Regions from separate parts of the Pseudonocardia halophobica genome, predicted to be linked through region 2. Evidence: predicted binding sites of a transcription regulator. Region 2 holds the regulator's gene; the other holds the start of a gene.
The links. The regulator LexA, encoded in region 2, represses DNA repair genes until DNA is damaged. The targets are predictions, from matches to a motif close to CGAACACGTGTTCG.

Region 1 (7,229 bases), 2.1 Mb from region 2:
GAGGTGCTCCACGGCGGGCACCTCGCGACGATGCAGAGCGCGGAGGAGGCCAACCACCTCCTCCTCGGGCACCTGACCTGAGGGGTGACCTAAGGGGTGTCGGGCCACGCCCGCTGTGGCGCGGTCAGGGCCAGCCCGAGCGCGGCCATGGCCATGAGGATCCCGGCCACGACGATGGGGACCGCGGCCGCCGCCCCGCCGAGCACCAGCAGCAGCAGGCCGCCGCCGAGCAGGATCGTGGGCACGAAGCCCGCGGCGTGCACCGAGCGGCGGTCCGCGGGCCGGGCGGTGCGGCTCTGCGGGGGCCGGTGCCGGCGCACCTTCCGCCCGAGCGCGCTGCACCGCGCCACGAACAGCGGATCGCCGGACATGAGGCCCTGCTCGATCAGGGCGAACTGGCTTCGCTCGCGGTCGCTGAGCATCGTTCGGGGTACCCCCGGGTTCGCGAAGGCCTGGTTGGGGAACGGCGTCCCGCTCGCCGTTGATCCGGGTGCACCACCCACCAGTGTAGGTGACCGAATCGTGACCTTGGACAGGGTTGTGACGGGACCAGGGATGTGATCGCCACCGCGCGAGGTGAGGGGACCCGACCCTTCTCTTTACATGCACGATCACGCATGGGTAGCGTGCGGGCCATGGGAACGGGTCACGGACACGGGCACGGTCACGGCGCGGGGAGCGACCGCCGTCGGCTGGTCGCCGCCCTGCTCGTGACCCTGGCCTGCGCCGTCCTCGGCGGCGTCGGCGCCCTGCTCACCGGCTCGCTCGCACTCCTCGCGGACCTGGGCCACCTGCTCACGGACGCCGGGGCGCTCGCCGCCGCCGTCGCCGCGTCGGTGCTCGCCGCCAAGCCGGCCTGCCACCACCGGACCTTCGGCCTCGGCCGGGTCGAGGTGCTCGTGGCCGGGCTCAACGCCGTGGCGCTGGTCGCGGTCGTGGTGTGGGTGGCCGTGGAGGGCGTGGCCCGGCTGTTCGAGCCCGCGGAGATCCCGGGGCTGCCGCTGCTCGTCATCGGTGCGGTGGGGCTCGCGGGCAACCTCGTGTCGCTGGCGATCCTCGCCGGCGGGGACCGCGGCAACATGAACCTGCGCGGGGCGATGCTCCACGTCCTGGGGGACGCGCTCGGCTCGGTCGGGGTGATGGTCGCGGCGATCGTGCTCGTCACCACCGGCTGGCCCTACGCCGACACTCTCGCCTCGCTGCTCATCGCCGCGCTGATCCTGCCCCGGGCGATCGGCCTGCTGCGCGAGGTCTGGCACGTGCTGCTGGAGGGCGCGCCGGCGGGGATCGACGTCGCCGAGGTCCGCAGCACGCTGCTCGCCGTGCCCGGCGTCGCCGACGTGCACGACCTGCACGTGTGGGCCATCAACGACCGCACGCCGTCCATGTCCGCGCACCTGGTGGTCACGGAGGAGGCCGAGGACGCCACGGGTTGCGGGGCGACCGTGCTCGACCGGGCCGGTGCCGCCCTGCGGGAGCGCTTCGGCCTCAGCCACAGCACCCTGCAGCTGGAGCAGCACGCCCACGTGGGCCACGAGCACACCTGCCACTGAGCCAGCGGGTCAGCCGTGCGCGAGGTCGGCGAAGCGGCTGTAGTGCAGCTGGTGGGCCACCGTGATGGTGTTGGTGGGGCCGTTACGGTGCTTGGCCAGGATCAGGTCGGCCTCGCCTGCGCGCGGGTCGTCCCGCTCGAACGCGTCCGGCCGGTGCAGCAGGATGACCATGTCCGCGTCCTGCTCGATCGAGCCCGACTCGCGCAGGTCCGAGATCATCGGCCGCTTGTCCGTGCGCTGCTCCGGACCGCGGTTGAGCTGCGAGATCGCCACCACCGGCACCTCGAGCTCCTTGGCCAGCAGCTTGATCTGCCGGGAGAACTCCGACACCTCCTGCTGCCGGGACTCGACCTTGCGGCCCGAGGTCATCAGCTGCAGGTAGTCCAGGATGATCAGCTTCAGGTCGTTGCGCTGCTTGAGCCGCCGCGCCTTGGCCCGGATCTCCATCAGCGTGAGGTTCGGCGAGTCGTCGATGAACAGCGGCGCCTCGGAGATCTCCGACATCCGCCGCGCCATCCGCGTCCAGTCGTCGTCACTCATCCGGCCCGCCCGCATGTCCGCCAGCCGGATCCGCGCCTCCGCCGACAGCAGCCGCATCACGATCTCGGTCTTGCTCATCTCCAGCGAGAACACCGCGGAGGTCATCTGGTGCTTGATCGAGCAGCTGCGGGCGAAGTCCAGCCCGAGGGTGGACTTGCCCAGACCCGGACGAGCCGCGACGACGACCATCTGTCCCGGGTGCAGCCCGTTGGTGCACGCATCCAGGTCCTGGAACCCGGTGGGCACGCCCAGCGAGACGCCACCGCGGGAGGCGATGGCGTCGATCTCGTCCATCGTGGGCTGCAGCAGCTCCTCGAGCGGGACGTAGTCCTCGCTGGTGGATCGCTCGGTCACCTCGTAGATCGCCGCCTGGGCCCGGTCGACGACCTCCTCGACCTCGGCGCCCTCGGCCCCGTGATAGCCCAGCTGCACGATCCGGGTGCCCGCCTCGACCAGCCGCCGCAGCGTGGCCTTCTCCGCGACGATCTCGGCGTAGTACGCCGCGTTCGCCGCGGTCGGCACCGTGGCGATCAGCGTGTGCAGGTACGGCGCGCCGCCGAGCCGGATCAGCTCGCCGCGGCGCTGCAGCTCCGCCGACACCGTGACCGCGTCCGCCGGCTCACCCCGGCCGTAGAGATCGAGGATGCAGTCGTAGACCGTCTGGTGCGCCGGGCGGTAGAAGTCGTCCGGCCGCAGCACCTCCACCACGTCCGCGATCGCGTCCTTGCTCAGCAGCATGCCGCCCAGCACGGACTGCTCGGCCGTGAGGTCCTGCGGGGGCTGACGGTCGAACGGGTTCGGGACGGCCCCGCCCGCGGAGTCCCCGCCCTGCCGGCCCTCGCCCTCGCGGACGGCTCGTGGCCGATTGGGACGGTCATCCGTCACCGCCATGCCCGACGTCACCCCCTGTCACCACGTGGCCTCATGGTATCGAACATGAGTTCGATCCGCAGCCGGTTCTCCCGGCCGCGCGGCGAACGCCCCACCCCGACCCGGACCCGTCCGGGGTCACGCCCTCGGGTGGCGTGCGACGAACGGTCTGAGGGGCGGACGGCGGTCGTCCACGCGGCCCGGGCACGTGACGCTAGGCCAGTCCGCGCCAGGGCCCAAACCAGCGTGTGGACAACCCTGGGGAGGGCGTGGGGACGGATCGGGGACAGGGCAGGCGGCCCTCCCCACCGAGCTGTGGACACCGTGGGGACAACCCCTGCTCAGAGCGCCTTTCCGCAGTTCAGACCCAGGGGGACCGGTGTGGACAACTTTCTTTCCGATCGGCCCGGCGCGTCCCGTGACGGGCGTGTCGGGACCCTCCGGCGCGCGTCCACCCGGCGCATCCGCGATGTCACCCAGCGACGCGGGCGCAACCTCTGCGTGTCGTTCCCACGCGCCGGACGGTCGGTGTGCCACCGCTCGCCGCGAGCACTCCCGGAGCCCCCTCCCGCGATCGACACCGAGCGCGATCCGCGGCCCGAGAACGCCGCGAGGGCGGGACCCGGTCGACTCGACCGCGATCCCGCCCTCGTGACGGAAAGTGACGGACCGGGGTCCGCCGATGCCGGACGTCAGGCGGCGACGACCGCCACCTGCAGGTCGGCCGTGACCTCCGGGTGCAGGCGGACCTTCACCGGGTGGGTGCCGACCGACTTGATCTGCTCGCCGATCTCGACCGCGTGCCGGTCGAGGGCCGGGCCGCCGGCGGCGCGCACGGCGTCGACGATCTGGGCCGAGGTGACCGAGCCGAACAGCCGGCCGGAGTTGCCCGCGGCCTTGGCCTTGACGGTGACCGACAGCTCCTTGAGCGAGCCGGCGACCTCCTGGGCGTGGCCCAGGTCGCGGATCTGCCGGGCCTTCTGGGCACGGCGGATCTGCTCGACCTGCTTCTCGGCGCCCCGGGTCGCGACGATCGCGAACTGGCGCGGGAGCAGGTAGTTGCGGCCGTAGCCGTCCTTGACCTCGACGATGTCGCCGGGCGCGCCCAGGTTCGGCACGTCGGCCGTGAGGATGAGCTTCACGGTGCTACTCCTTCCTCAGGTCAGCGAGCGGTCGAGGTGTACGGCAGGAGGGCGACCTCGCGGCTGTTCTTCACCGCGACGGCGACGTCCCGCTGGTGCTGCCGGCAGTTGCCGGTCACACGGCGGGCCCGGATCTTGCCGCGGTCGGAGATGAACTTCCGCAGCAGGCCGGTGTCCTTGTAGTCGATCTCCTGGGCCTTGTCCTTGCAGAACGCGCAGACCTTCTTCTTCGGCTTGCGCAGGACGGGCTTGGGCATTGCTGGTGCTCCTGGATGTACTGGTCCCCGCGCTCACGCAGGGGTGTGGATCGAGGTCAGAAGGGGGGCTCGTCGTCCGCGGCGGGGCCACTGCCGGCCGGCGGGGCGGAACCCCACGGGTCGTCGTAGCCGCCGCCACCACCCTGGCCGCCGCCACCGAAGCCGCCGCCGCCACCGCCGCCGCCGAAGCCGCCGCTGCCACCGCCGCGGCTGACCTTGTTGACCTTGGCCGTGGCGTACCGCAGCGAGGGGCCGACCTCGTCGACCTCCATCTCGATGACGGTGCGCTTCTCACCCTCGCGGGTCTCGAACGACCGCTGCCGCAGCCGGCCCTGCACGATGACGCGCGCACCGCGGGTGAGCGTCTCCGCGACGTTCTCCGCGGCCTGGCGCCAGATGTTGCAGCGCAGGAACAGCGCCTCGCCGTCCTTCCACTCGCCGGACTGGCGGTCGAAGGTGCGCGGCGTGGACGCCACCGTGAAGTTGGCGACGGCCGCCCCGGAGGGGGTGAACCGCAGCTCCGGGTCGGCGGTGAGGTTGCCGACCACGGTGATCACAGTCTCGCCGGCCATGGGGGCCTCCTCAGCTCGCGGCGGGGGCGGGCGTGCGCGCGGGGGCGGCCTTCGCGGCCTTCTTGGGCTCCTTGCGCAGCACCTTGGTGCGCAGGACGGACTCGTTGAGACCCAGCTGGCGGTCGAGCTCGGCGACGGTGGCCGGCTCCGCCTGCACCTCGAGCACCGCGTAGATGCCCTCGGCGTTCTTGGCGATCTCGTAGGCGAGGCGACGCTTGCCCCAGACCTCGACCTTCTCCACCGAACCGCCGTCGGAGCGGACGACGTTCAGGAAGGTCTCCAGCGACGGCTGTACCGTGCGCTCGTCCAGGCTCGGGTCGAGAATGACCATGAGCTCGTAGTGACGCATGAGAACCACTCACCTCCTGTGGACTGGAACGGCCGCGGCGCTTCCGCGGCAGGAGGTTCTCACCCCGCACCGACAGAATCGGGCCGGCCGCGGGACACGGGGTCCGCGGTCCGGCTCGTCGCGGCGGCCCGGGTGGCCACCGGTCGGAGCGGTTGCACACGAGGTTACCAGCGCGTTTCCGCGGCTCCGGCCCCGCCCCCGCGATCCTTCCCGGGTGTGAACGGTCCGGTGCGGGCCGGCACCGGCCCCGCCCGCAGCGGCCCGCGGCGGGAGTGCGCGAGTGCGGGACTGTCGGTGGGGGTCACTACCCTCGTCGGCATGCTCATCGGTGCCCACGTCCGCGACGACGACCCCCTCGCCGCGGCGGCCGAGCGGGGGGCGGAGATCGTGCAGTTCTTCCTCGCCGACCCGCAGGGGTGGAAGAAGCCGCAGCCGCACCCCCACGCCGAGGCGCTCGCGGCCGCGGAGGTCGCCACGGTGGTCCACTCGCCGTACGTCGTGAACGTGGCCTCGCCGAACAACAGAATCCGCATCCCCTCCCGGAAGCTCGTGGTCCAGCACGCGGAGGGCGCGAAGGCGGTCGGCGCGATCGGGCTGGTGGTGCACGGCGGGCACGTCACGCAGGACGAGGACCCGGCCGTCGGCGTCGACAACTGGCGCAAGTTCGTGCAGCGCCAGCAGGACGAGGGCGGCTTCGCGGTGCCGGTGTTCATCGAGAACACCGCGGGCGGCGACAACGCGATGGCCCGCAAGTTCGACGCGCTGGCCCGGCTGTGGGACGCGGTGGGCGAGTTCGGCGTCGGCTTCTGCCTCGACACCTGCCACGCCTTCGCCGCCGGCGAGGACCTGGTCGACGTCGTGGACCGGGCGAAGGCCATCACCGGGCGGATCGACCTGGTGCACCTGAACAACTCGCGGGACGAGTTCGACTCCGCCCGCGACCGGCACGCCAACGTCGACTCCGGGACCATCGAGCCCGCGGTCCTGGCCGCGGTGTGCGCCGCGGCGGGCGCCCCGGTCGTCGTGGAGACCCCCGCCGAGGGCCAGGCGGCGGACATCGCGTTCCTGCGCGAGAAGCTCGGACGGTGAGCGAGAGCGCGGCCGCGGGCTCCCCGGCCGCGCGGCCCGCCGGCCCCGCCGCGCACGACACCGGGACGCCACCCACCGATCCCGCCCCCCACGACACCACGCCGCCCGCACGGCCCACCGACGACACCGCCGCACCCGACGACACCGCCCCACCCGACGGCACCGCCCGTCGCCCGCTCGGCACCGCGGGCCTGGTCCTGATCGTCCTGCTCACAGGGCTGACCCTGCTGCTGGGCTACGCCAACAAGGCCCGCTGCACCGGGCCGGAGTTCGACGCGGCGGGACGGTCGGCGCCCGACCACGCGGTCCGGCAGTACCGGGAAGTCTGCTACTCGGACATCCAGAAGCTGTGGCTGGGCCGGGACGTCGACCAGCACGTCTTCCCGTACGTCCACGGCTCGATCACGCCGGACGGGCAGCTGCAGGGCGGCACCGTCGAGTACCCGGTGCTCACCGGCGTGCTGATGTGGCTGGGCGCGCTCGGCGCGTCGACCGACGCCGACTTCCTGCTCGTCTCGGCGCTCGTCCTCGCCCCGTTCGGCCTGGTCACCGGCTGGATGCTGGGCCGGCTCGCGCGCTGGCGGGCGCTGCTGTGGGCGCTCGGCCCACCCCTGGTGCTCTACGCCTTCCACAACTGGGACCTGCCGGCCGTCGCGTGCGCGGTCGGCGCCGTGTGCGTGATGCACGGGCTGCGCCGGGAGGTGCCGCTCGGCACCCGCGCGACCGTGGCCGCGGTACTGCTCGGCCTCGGCTTCGCGGTGAAGCTCTACCCCGGGGCCTTCCTGCTGCCGCTGGCGCTGTACGTCCTCACCCGGGGCCGCCCGCCCGGCGCCGGCCTCGACGTCCCCGGCGCGATC
Region 2 (7,229 bases):
ACGCCGCGGGCGACCCGTCCCCGGGTGCCCCGGTGGCCGCGTGGCGACACCCCGTGACGGCCCGCAGGTCACACCTGGTTCCCGCGCCGCCGCCGACCGGCCGATCGCCCGGCACGCGGGCCCGGGACCGTTCGCCGCATCGGCGACACGCCGGTGAACTGCGGGGAACGCGACGCCCGCTCCGACCCGGCGTGTCGGACCCACCGGCGTGTCGGTGGACTTGGCACTCACCGTGCCCGGCGGGAGACCCACGCCACTCACAGGACCGATCACGTGCCCCACCCGCTCCAGGCGCGCCTCCACAGCGGACACCGTGACGGCAGCGCCCGAAAAGGACGGCTCAGCGCGCCTTCCGCCCCGACCGCCCGCGCAGGGCGGCGGCTCATCGCGCGACGAGGTCGGCGAGCAGCCCGAGCACGACGACGACCGTGGCCGAGGCCAGCGCCACCGCGACGACGGCGAGCGCGCGGTCGACCACGCCGGTGCGTGCCTCGCCGGCCAGGCGGCGGGCGCCCCCGGTCCGCTCGTAGCGCGAGAGCCGGGAGAGGCGGGGACGCGGCGCCGGGACGCAGCGCGAGTCGGCCAGGGCGGGCCGGGGGCGGGCGACGGGCCGGCAGCCCGGCACGACCGCGGGACCGTCGAGGGGGCGGACCAGCCGCGCCCGGGCACCGGACGCGTAGGCACCGACGACCCGCTCGGGCACCCGCTCGGGCGCCGCACCGGGGCGACTCCGGACGGCGTGGGCGCGCCCCACCCCGTCGCGACCCGCGGGGCCCGATCGGCCCTGCGGACGCGCGCGGCTCTGCGGGCGAGCGCCCGGACGCAGGTCGGCCCGCCGCTCGGCCGGGACACCGCCCCACGTGCCCGGCGCCTCGACCGGAACCTCGGACGGCTCCTCGACCGCCGCCGACGGACCGTCCGCCCCGACCGGCGACACACCGGCCCGCGACACCCCGGTTCGCGACGCCCCCGCGAGCACTGCACTCCTGGGATCCATGACGACCTCCCACCCCCGCGCCGACCCACCCGAGCCGGATGCCCGGACCACCGGTCGAACGCGTGTGCGATTCCTATCAACCACCACCGACAAAAACCGGTGCCCGCCGTGACCGGGGTCACGACGCCGGGAACACCGGCCGCCCCGTCAGACCGGGACGCGCAGCACGAGCCCGGCGGGCAGCGGCGCCGGGTCGACCGGGAGGGCGTTGTCCGCCGCGATCCGCTCGACGACGGCGCCGGTCCCGGCCGACGTGACGGCGGGAACGGTCCGGCGCGCGACGTCCCACACCGACTCCCCCGGCTCGACCGTCACGGCCGCGGTGCCCGAGGGCACGGCCGACCGGGCCTGCGCCTCGCCCGCGGCACCGGCCAGGAGCCCGAGGCCGACGACGACCGCGGCGGAGGCCAGCGCGAGGACGGCGGCCGCCACGGCACGCCGGAGCCGGTACCGGGCCGGGGACACCGCACCGGGCAGCACCCGCACGGTCGCCCGGACCGCGCCCGGCACCGGGCGCACGTCCCCAGGAGCCGGCGCCGCGGCACGCAGCCGACCTGCCCGGTCCGCCACGGTGGAACCGCTCGCGACGACCGAGAAGCCGCGGACCCGAGGACGGGTGCGTGCCGAGGGCGCGAGCCCCCGCGCCCGCCCGGCGCCGGTCGCCGGCACCGCAACGCGGGCACGACGGGAGCTGCGCGCGGGTCGGACGGGGTGCGGCCCGCGGGCCGCACCCGCCTCGCGCTCCCCGCCCACGGTCGACACGGCGCTCCCCCGCCGGGGCGCCGCGGCGGCCCGGCTCGCCCGCGCGCCCGGCCGGTCGAGCCGGTCCCCGCGGCGGCGCACGTCCTCGACCACCGCGGGCGACACGCCGAGGCCTCCGCCGGTCCGTGCGCCCACGCCCACGTGGCCGCCAGGCCCCTCCACGGTGTGGTCCCCGCCGCCCTCCGCGATCCCCGCGCCGTTCACGGCCGACCCCTTCCGCCTCGTCCGCGCCGCTCAGCGGCCGGAACTCGCACACATGTTCGATTCGAACGTCTGTGCGACGTTCTACCATCACGACGACTCCTCGTCACGGGTCCGCGCCGACACGATCGGCGTGTCGTTCGAACATGTGTTTGGCGTTCGGCCGGATCCGGGCTACCGTCCGATCCCGACGGCCCGGGCGGGACCCGCCGGACGGGCCGTCCGGGTCCCGACCGGCACCGGCCCGCCCGGCGCCCCGGTACGGCTCCCGGGGAGTACGGCCCGGCGGAACGGGCACGACGACCGGGGCGTCCGGCGCCGAGGGGCACGGACGGTCCGGATCCGGGCAGCGGGCCGGTCCCGCGGCCGGGACGGGCCCGACGACGCGGACGGCGCACGAGACAGGCACACGAGGAGGCGGCAGGCAGATGGCACGGGACGAGTCCGGCGGAGCCGGCGAGACCGGCCGGGAGCCCGGACAGGTGCGCGCCTTCCCGGACCCGCCGGCGGACCCGGTGGGCCTCACCCCCCGGCAGCGCAAGGTGCTCGAGGTGATCCGGGACTGGGTGGAGCGGTTCGGCTACCCGCCGAGCGTCCGGGAGATCGGCGACGCGGTGGGGCTGACCTCCACCTCGTCGGTGCACCACCAGCTCCGGACGTTGGAGCGCAAGGGGTACCTGCGGCGGGACCCCAACCGGACCCGCGCGGTCGACGTGCGCAGCCCGGAGGAGGACTCCGAGGGCTCGGAGGCCGCCGAGGTCCGCGCCGAGCGGCCGGCGCCGGCGTTCGTGCCACTGCTCGGCAACATCGCGGCCGGTGGCCCGATCCTGGCCGAGCAGGCGGTGGAGAGCGTGTTCCCGCTGCCGCGCGAGATCGTCGGCGAGGGCACGCTCTTCCTGCTCAACGTCAAGGGCGACTCGATGGTCGAGGCCGCCATCACGGACGGCGACTGGGTCGTGGTGCGCCAGCAGCCCGTGGCCGAGCAGGGCGAGATCGTCGCCGCCATGATCGACGGCGAGGCCACGGTCAAGACCTTCAAGCGCACGGACGGCCAGGTCTGGCTGATGCCGGCCAACCCGGCCTACGAGCCGATCGACGGCAACGAGGCGACCATCCTCGGCCGCGTCGTCGCGGTGCTCCGCCGGCTCTGAGGTCCCGGCCCCCGGTCAGCGGTCCGGGGGCGGCACCACGATCACGGGATAGCGGGCGGTGCGCACCAGCACGCCCGCGACCCCGCCGAGCAGCAGCCGCTTCATGAGCGGGTACCCGCGCGACCCGACGACGAGGACGTCGGTGCGTTCGGGCAGGTCGGCCAGGGTGTCGGCGACCGAGGGGCCGATCACGACGTCGTAGAGCGCGTCGATCTCCGCCGGCGCCTGCGCGAGCCCCTTCTGCGCGGTCTCGGTCGCGGCGGGCACCTCCTCCTCGCCGCCCGCGACCACCACGAACCGCAGCGCGGCCCCGGTCCGGCCGGCCAGGTGCACGGCCAGGACCGCCGCACGGTCGGCCTCCGGGGTGCCGTCGTAGGCGACCGTGACGACGGTGATCCCCTTCGCGGCGGTGTGCCGATAACCCCGCGGCGCGATCCCGACGGGGCAGCGTGCCGAGGGCAGCAGTCGCTGGACCGTGCCGCCGGGCGCGAGCCGGCCGAGCAGGCCCCCGCCCGTCGACCCGACGACCAGCACCGCGGCCCCGACCTCCTCGGCGTGGTCGGCGAGCACCCCCGCCGCGGGGCCCGGCCCGAGCGGGGCGAACTCCGGCTCGGAGGGCCCGGTCGAGCCGATGAGCTCCCGTGCCCGGCCGAACCGCCGGCGGGCGACCTCCTCGATCTTCTCCCGCCACCGCGGGTCGCGGGCCATCGCCGAGTAGCCGATCCCGTCCGTCGGGTAGACGGTGGCGACGACGTTGGTCAGCCCCGTCAACCGCGCCAGCTGCGCCCCGAGGACCAGGGCGTCGTGACCGCCCGGCGTGTCCTCGTAGGCGGTCACGATCGGCACTGCGGCACCCCTCCTCCCGGCGTGATCAGCGTAGGCGGAGCGGGGCCCGCCGAGGGCCCTCCGGGAGCACCCTTAACGGGCTCGTCACACGCGGGAGCGCCGCCGCCCGTGCAGGGCCATCGCGGCGGCGGCCAGCCCCAGCACGAGGACCGCGACCCCGACCCCGACCGCCGCGGGCAACCAGTCGGGGGCGGGCTCCGGCGGGGTCGCCGGGGGCGGCGGCGCGGCCGTGGGCTCCGCGGGTGCGGCGGCGAGCGTGGCCCCGACAGCACCGGGCACCGCGCGGAGCCGGCCACGGTCCGGGCCGCGGGTCTCGGAGCCGGACAGCAGGGTGCCGTCGGGGAGGAACGCGAGCGCCTCCCCCTGGGGCTCGTCGGGCAGCGGGACCTGCAGCGGTGTGCCCTGCAGTGCCGCGACGAGGTCGCCGGAGGGCGGGACGCGGTAGAGCCAGGCGTCGGTGTAGGTCCGCAGGCCGACGACCTCGCGGCCCGCGCTCGTTCCCCCGCCCGTCACGGTGAAGGCGCCGAGGGCGCCGATCGGGCCGCCCCGGGTCTCGGAGCGGGGGAAACCGACCGACCCGGCGCGCATCAGCGGCGTGGGTCCGGGCTCGGCGAGCGGGCCGGTGGGCCGGTAGACGCCGGCGGTGCCGCCGACCTCCTTGGTGACGATCACGGGCACCCCGTCGGCGCCGATCAGGAGGGACTCGGCGTCGTGCGGGCCGTCCGGGTAGGTCAGCCGATGCAGCCGCGGTGCGCCGTCGGGCGACAGCACGAGGAGGGCCACGGTGTCCCGGACCCGGTCGTTGTCGCCGGTGTCGGCCACCCAGAACGCGCCGTCCGGCCCGATCGCGAGGTCCTCGGCGTCGTACGGGTCCAGGGCCGCGGTCCGGGTCTCGACGACCGCGCAGGTGTCCGGGTCGAGCCGGTACAGCGCGACCCGGCTGCCGCCGTCGCTCATGGCCCAGACGCCGCCGTCGGCGGCGACGGCCAGCCCGGAGAGCTCGACGAGGCGCCGGTCGGTGACCGGGCAGCGGTCCTCGGGCCCGGCCTGCGCCGCGCTCGCCGGCACGGCGAGCAGCAGCGTGAGCAGCAGGACGGCGCCGAGGACCCCGGCGCGCTCAGCCGCGCGCAGCGACGCGCGCCCCGACCTCGGCACGCGCGCCCTCGCGGGCGGTCCCGTTCGCACCCCGCGAGCCTGCCGCGTCGCCCTCGGCGGGGGCCGACCCGGTCCCCCCGACCGCGAACGGCACGGCCGCGACGGCGAGTTCGGGCCCGACCCGGACGTGCAGCCGCGTGCCCTCCGGCGTGTGCTCGGAGGCGAGCACCTCGCCGTCCGAGTGCAGCCGCGCGACCAGCCCGCCCTCGGTGTAGGGCACCAGCAGCTCGAGGTCGACCTCGGGGCGCGGGAGCCGCTCGGCGATGCAGGCCTTGAGCCGCGCCACCCCGTCGCCCCGGTGGGCCGAGACGAACACGGCATCGGGCAGCAGGTGCCGCAGCCGGGCGAGCGCGAGGTCGCCGGCGGCGTCGGTCTTGTTGACGACGAGCAGCTCCGGGGGCATGGTCCCGCCCTGCTCCTCGCCGATCTCCACCAGGACCTTGCGCACCGCGGCGATCTGGTCCTCGGGCAGCGAATCCGAGGCGTCGACCACGTGGACCAGCAGGTCGGCCTGGCCGGCCTCCTCCAGGGTGGAGCGGAACGCCTCGACGAGCTGGTGCGGCAGGTGCCGCACGAACCCGACGGTGTCGGTGAGCGTGTAGGTGCGCCCGTCCGGCGTCTCCGCGCGGCGGGTCGTGGGGTCCAGGGTGGCGAACAGCGCGTCCTCGACCAGGACACCCGCGTCCGTCAGCGCGTTGAGCAGCGAGGACTTGCCGGCGTTGGTGTAGCCGACGATCGCGACGCTCGGCACGTCGTTGCGGCGGCGGGCGCCGCGCTGGGTGTCCCGCACCCGGCTCATCGCGGCGATCTCGCGGCGCAGCTTGGACATGCGGTGGCGGATGCGTCGGCGGTCCAGCTCGATCTTGGTCTCGCCGGGACCGCGGCCGCCGATACCCACACCGCCGGCGGCGCGGCCACCGACCTGCCGGGACAGCGCCTCACCCCAGCCGCGCAGCCGCGGCAGGAGGTAGGACAGCTGGGCCAGCTCGACCTGCGCCTTGCCGTCCCGCGAGCGGGCGTGCTGGGCGAAGATGTCGAGGATCAGGGCGGTCCGGTCGATCACCTTGACCTTGAGCTTGTCCTCCAGCTGGCGCAGCTGGCCGGGCGAGAGCTCGCCGTCGCAGATCACGGTGTCGGCGCCGGCGGCCTGCACGGCGACGGACAGCTCGTCGACCTTGCCGGAACCGATGAAGGTGGCGGGGTCGGGCTTGCTCCGCCGCTGCACCAGGCCGTCCATGACCTGGGAGCCGGCGGTCTCGGCGAGCCGGGCCAGCTCGACGAGCGAGGCGTTGGCCTGCTCGGAAGTGCCCTCGGTCCAGACCCCGACGAGCACCACCCGCTCGAGCCGCAGCTGCCGGTACTCGACCTCGGTGATGTCGGTGAGTTCGGTCGACAGACCCGCGACCCGCCGGAGCGAGGATCGTTCCTCCAGCTCCATCTCGCCCCGCGAAGGGTCGAGAGCATCGTCGGCAGGCGTGTAGCGCAGGGGGGATTCAGTCATCGTGAGGTCGAGTGTCCCACGTTTCGGGTCGCCGTGTCGGACCGTTTCCCGCGCGTCACCCGGCGGTCTCCCACCACGATCGATCCAGTTCACCGTGCGCGACCAGGACCGCCGGACCGTGCAGGACGGTCGACGCCCCGCCCTCGCGGACCGTGACCTCCAGCCGGCCGCCGGGGGTGTCGACGGGCAGCCGGCCCTCGGCGCGCCCGGCTGCGCGCAGCGAGGCCACGACGGCCGCCACCGTGCCGGTGCCACAGGACCGCGTCTCCCCCACCCCGCGCTCGTGCACGCGCATCGCGACCGGCTCGTCGCCGCGTGCGGGCGCGACGAACTCGACGTTGGCCCCGTTCGGGAACAGCGCCTCGTCCCGCCCCGGCGGCACGGTCAGGTCCAGCCCGGCGAGGTCGGTGTCGGTGACGCAGGCGAGGTGCGGGTTCCCGACGTCGACCGCCACGCCCGGGAACTCCCGGCCGCCGACCGTCGCGACGCTCTCGGGGCCGACCAGCGCCCGGCCCATCTCGACGGCGACCCAGTCCCCCTCGAACGAGACGGCCTTGACGCCCGCCCGCGTGCCCAGCGGCAGCTCCCCGCTGCGGAACCAGCCCGCGTGCTGCAG

Region 1: the regulator LexA is predicted to act here: its motif matches at 3,025-3,038, upstream of dnaB (replicative DNA helicase).

Annotation. Positions count from the first base shown of each region.
Region 1 is NZ_CP192046.1:7,686,356-7,693,584, forward strand. Features, by position in the region: gene pcaD (3-oxoadipate enol-lactonase) at 1-81, shown strand, start outside; gene ACQP04_RS36745 (DUF3040 domain-containing protein) at 90-422, opposite strand; gene ACQP04_RS36750 (cation diffusion facilitator family transporter) at 636-1,553, shown strand; gene dnaB (replicative DNA helicase) at 1,563-2,984, opposite strand; gene rplI (50S ribosomal protein L9) at 3,656-4,105, opposite strand; gene rpsR (30S ribosomal protein S18) at 4,126-4,362, opposite strand; gene ACQP04_RS36770 (single-stranded DNA-binding protein) at 4,419-4,934, opposite strand; gene rpsF (30S ribosomal protein S6) at 4,945-5,283, opposite strand; gene ACQP04_RS36780 (deoxyribonuclease IV) at 5,602-6,372, shown strand.
Region 2 is NZ_CP192046.1:5,556,635-5,563,863, forward strand. Features, by position in the region: gene ACQP04_RS26360 (hypothetical protein) at 383-997, opposite strand; gene ACQP04_RS26365 (hypothetical protein) at 1,145-1,963, opposite strand; gene lexA (transcriptional repressor LexA) at 2,389-3,111, shown strand; gene ACQP04_RS26375 (universal stress protein) at 3,127-3,957, opposite strand; gene ACQP04_RS26380 (hypothetical protein) at 4,042-5,112, opposite strand; gene hflX (GTPase HflX) at 5,075-6,613, opposite strand; gene dapF (diaminopimelate epimerase) at 6,669-7,229, opposite strand, start outside.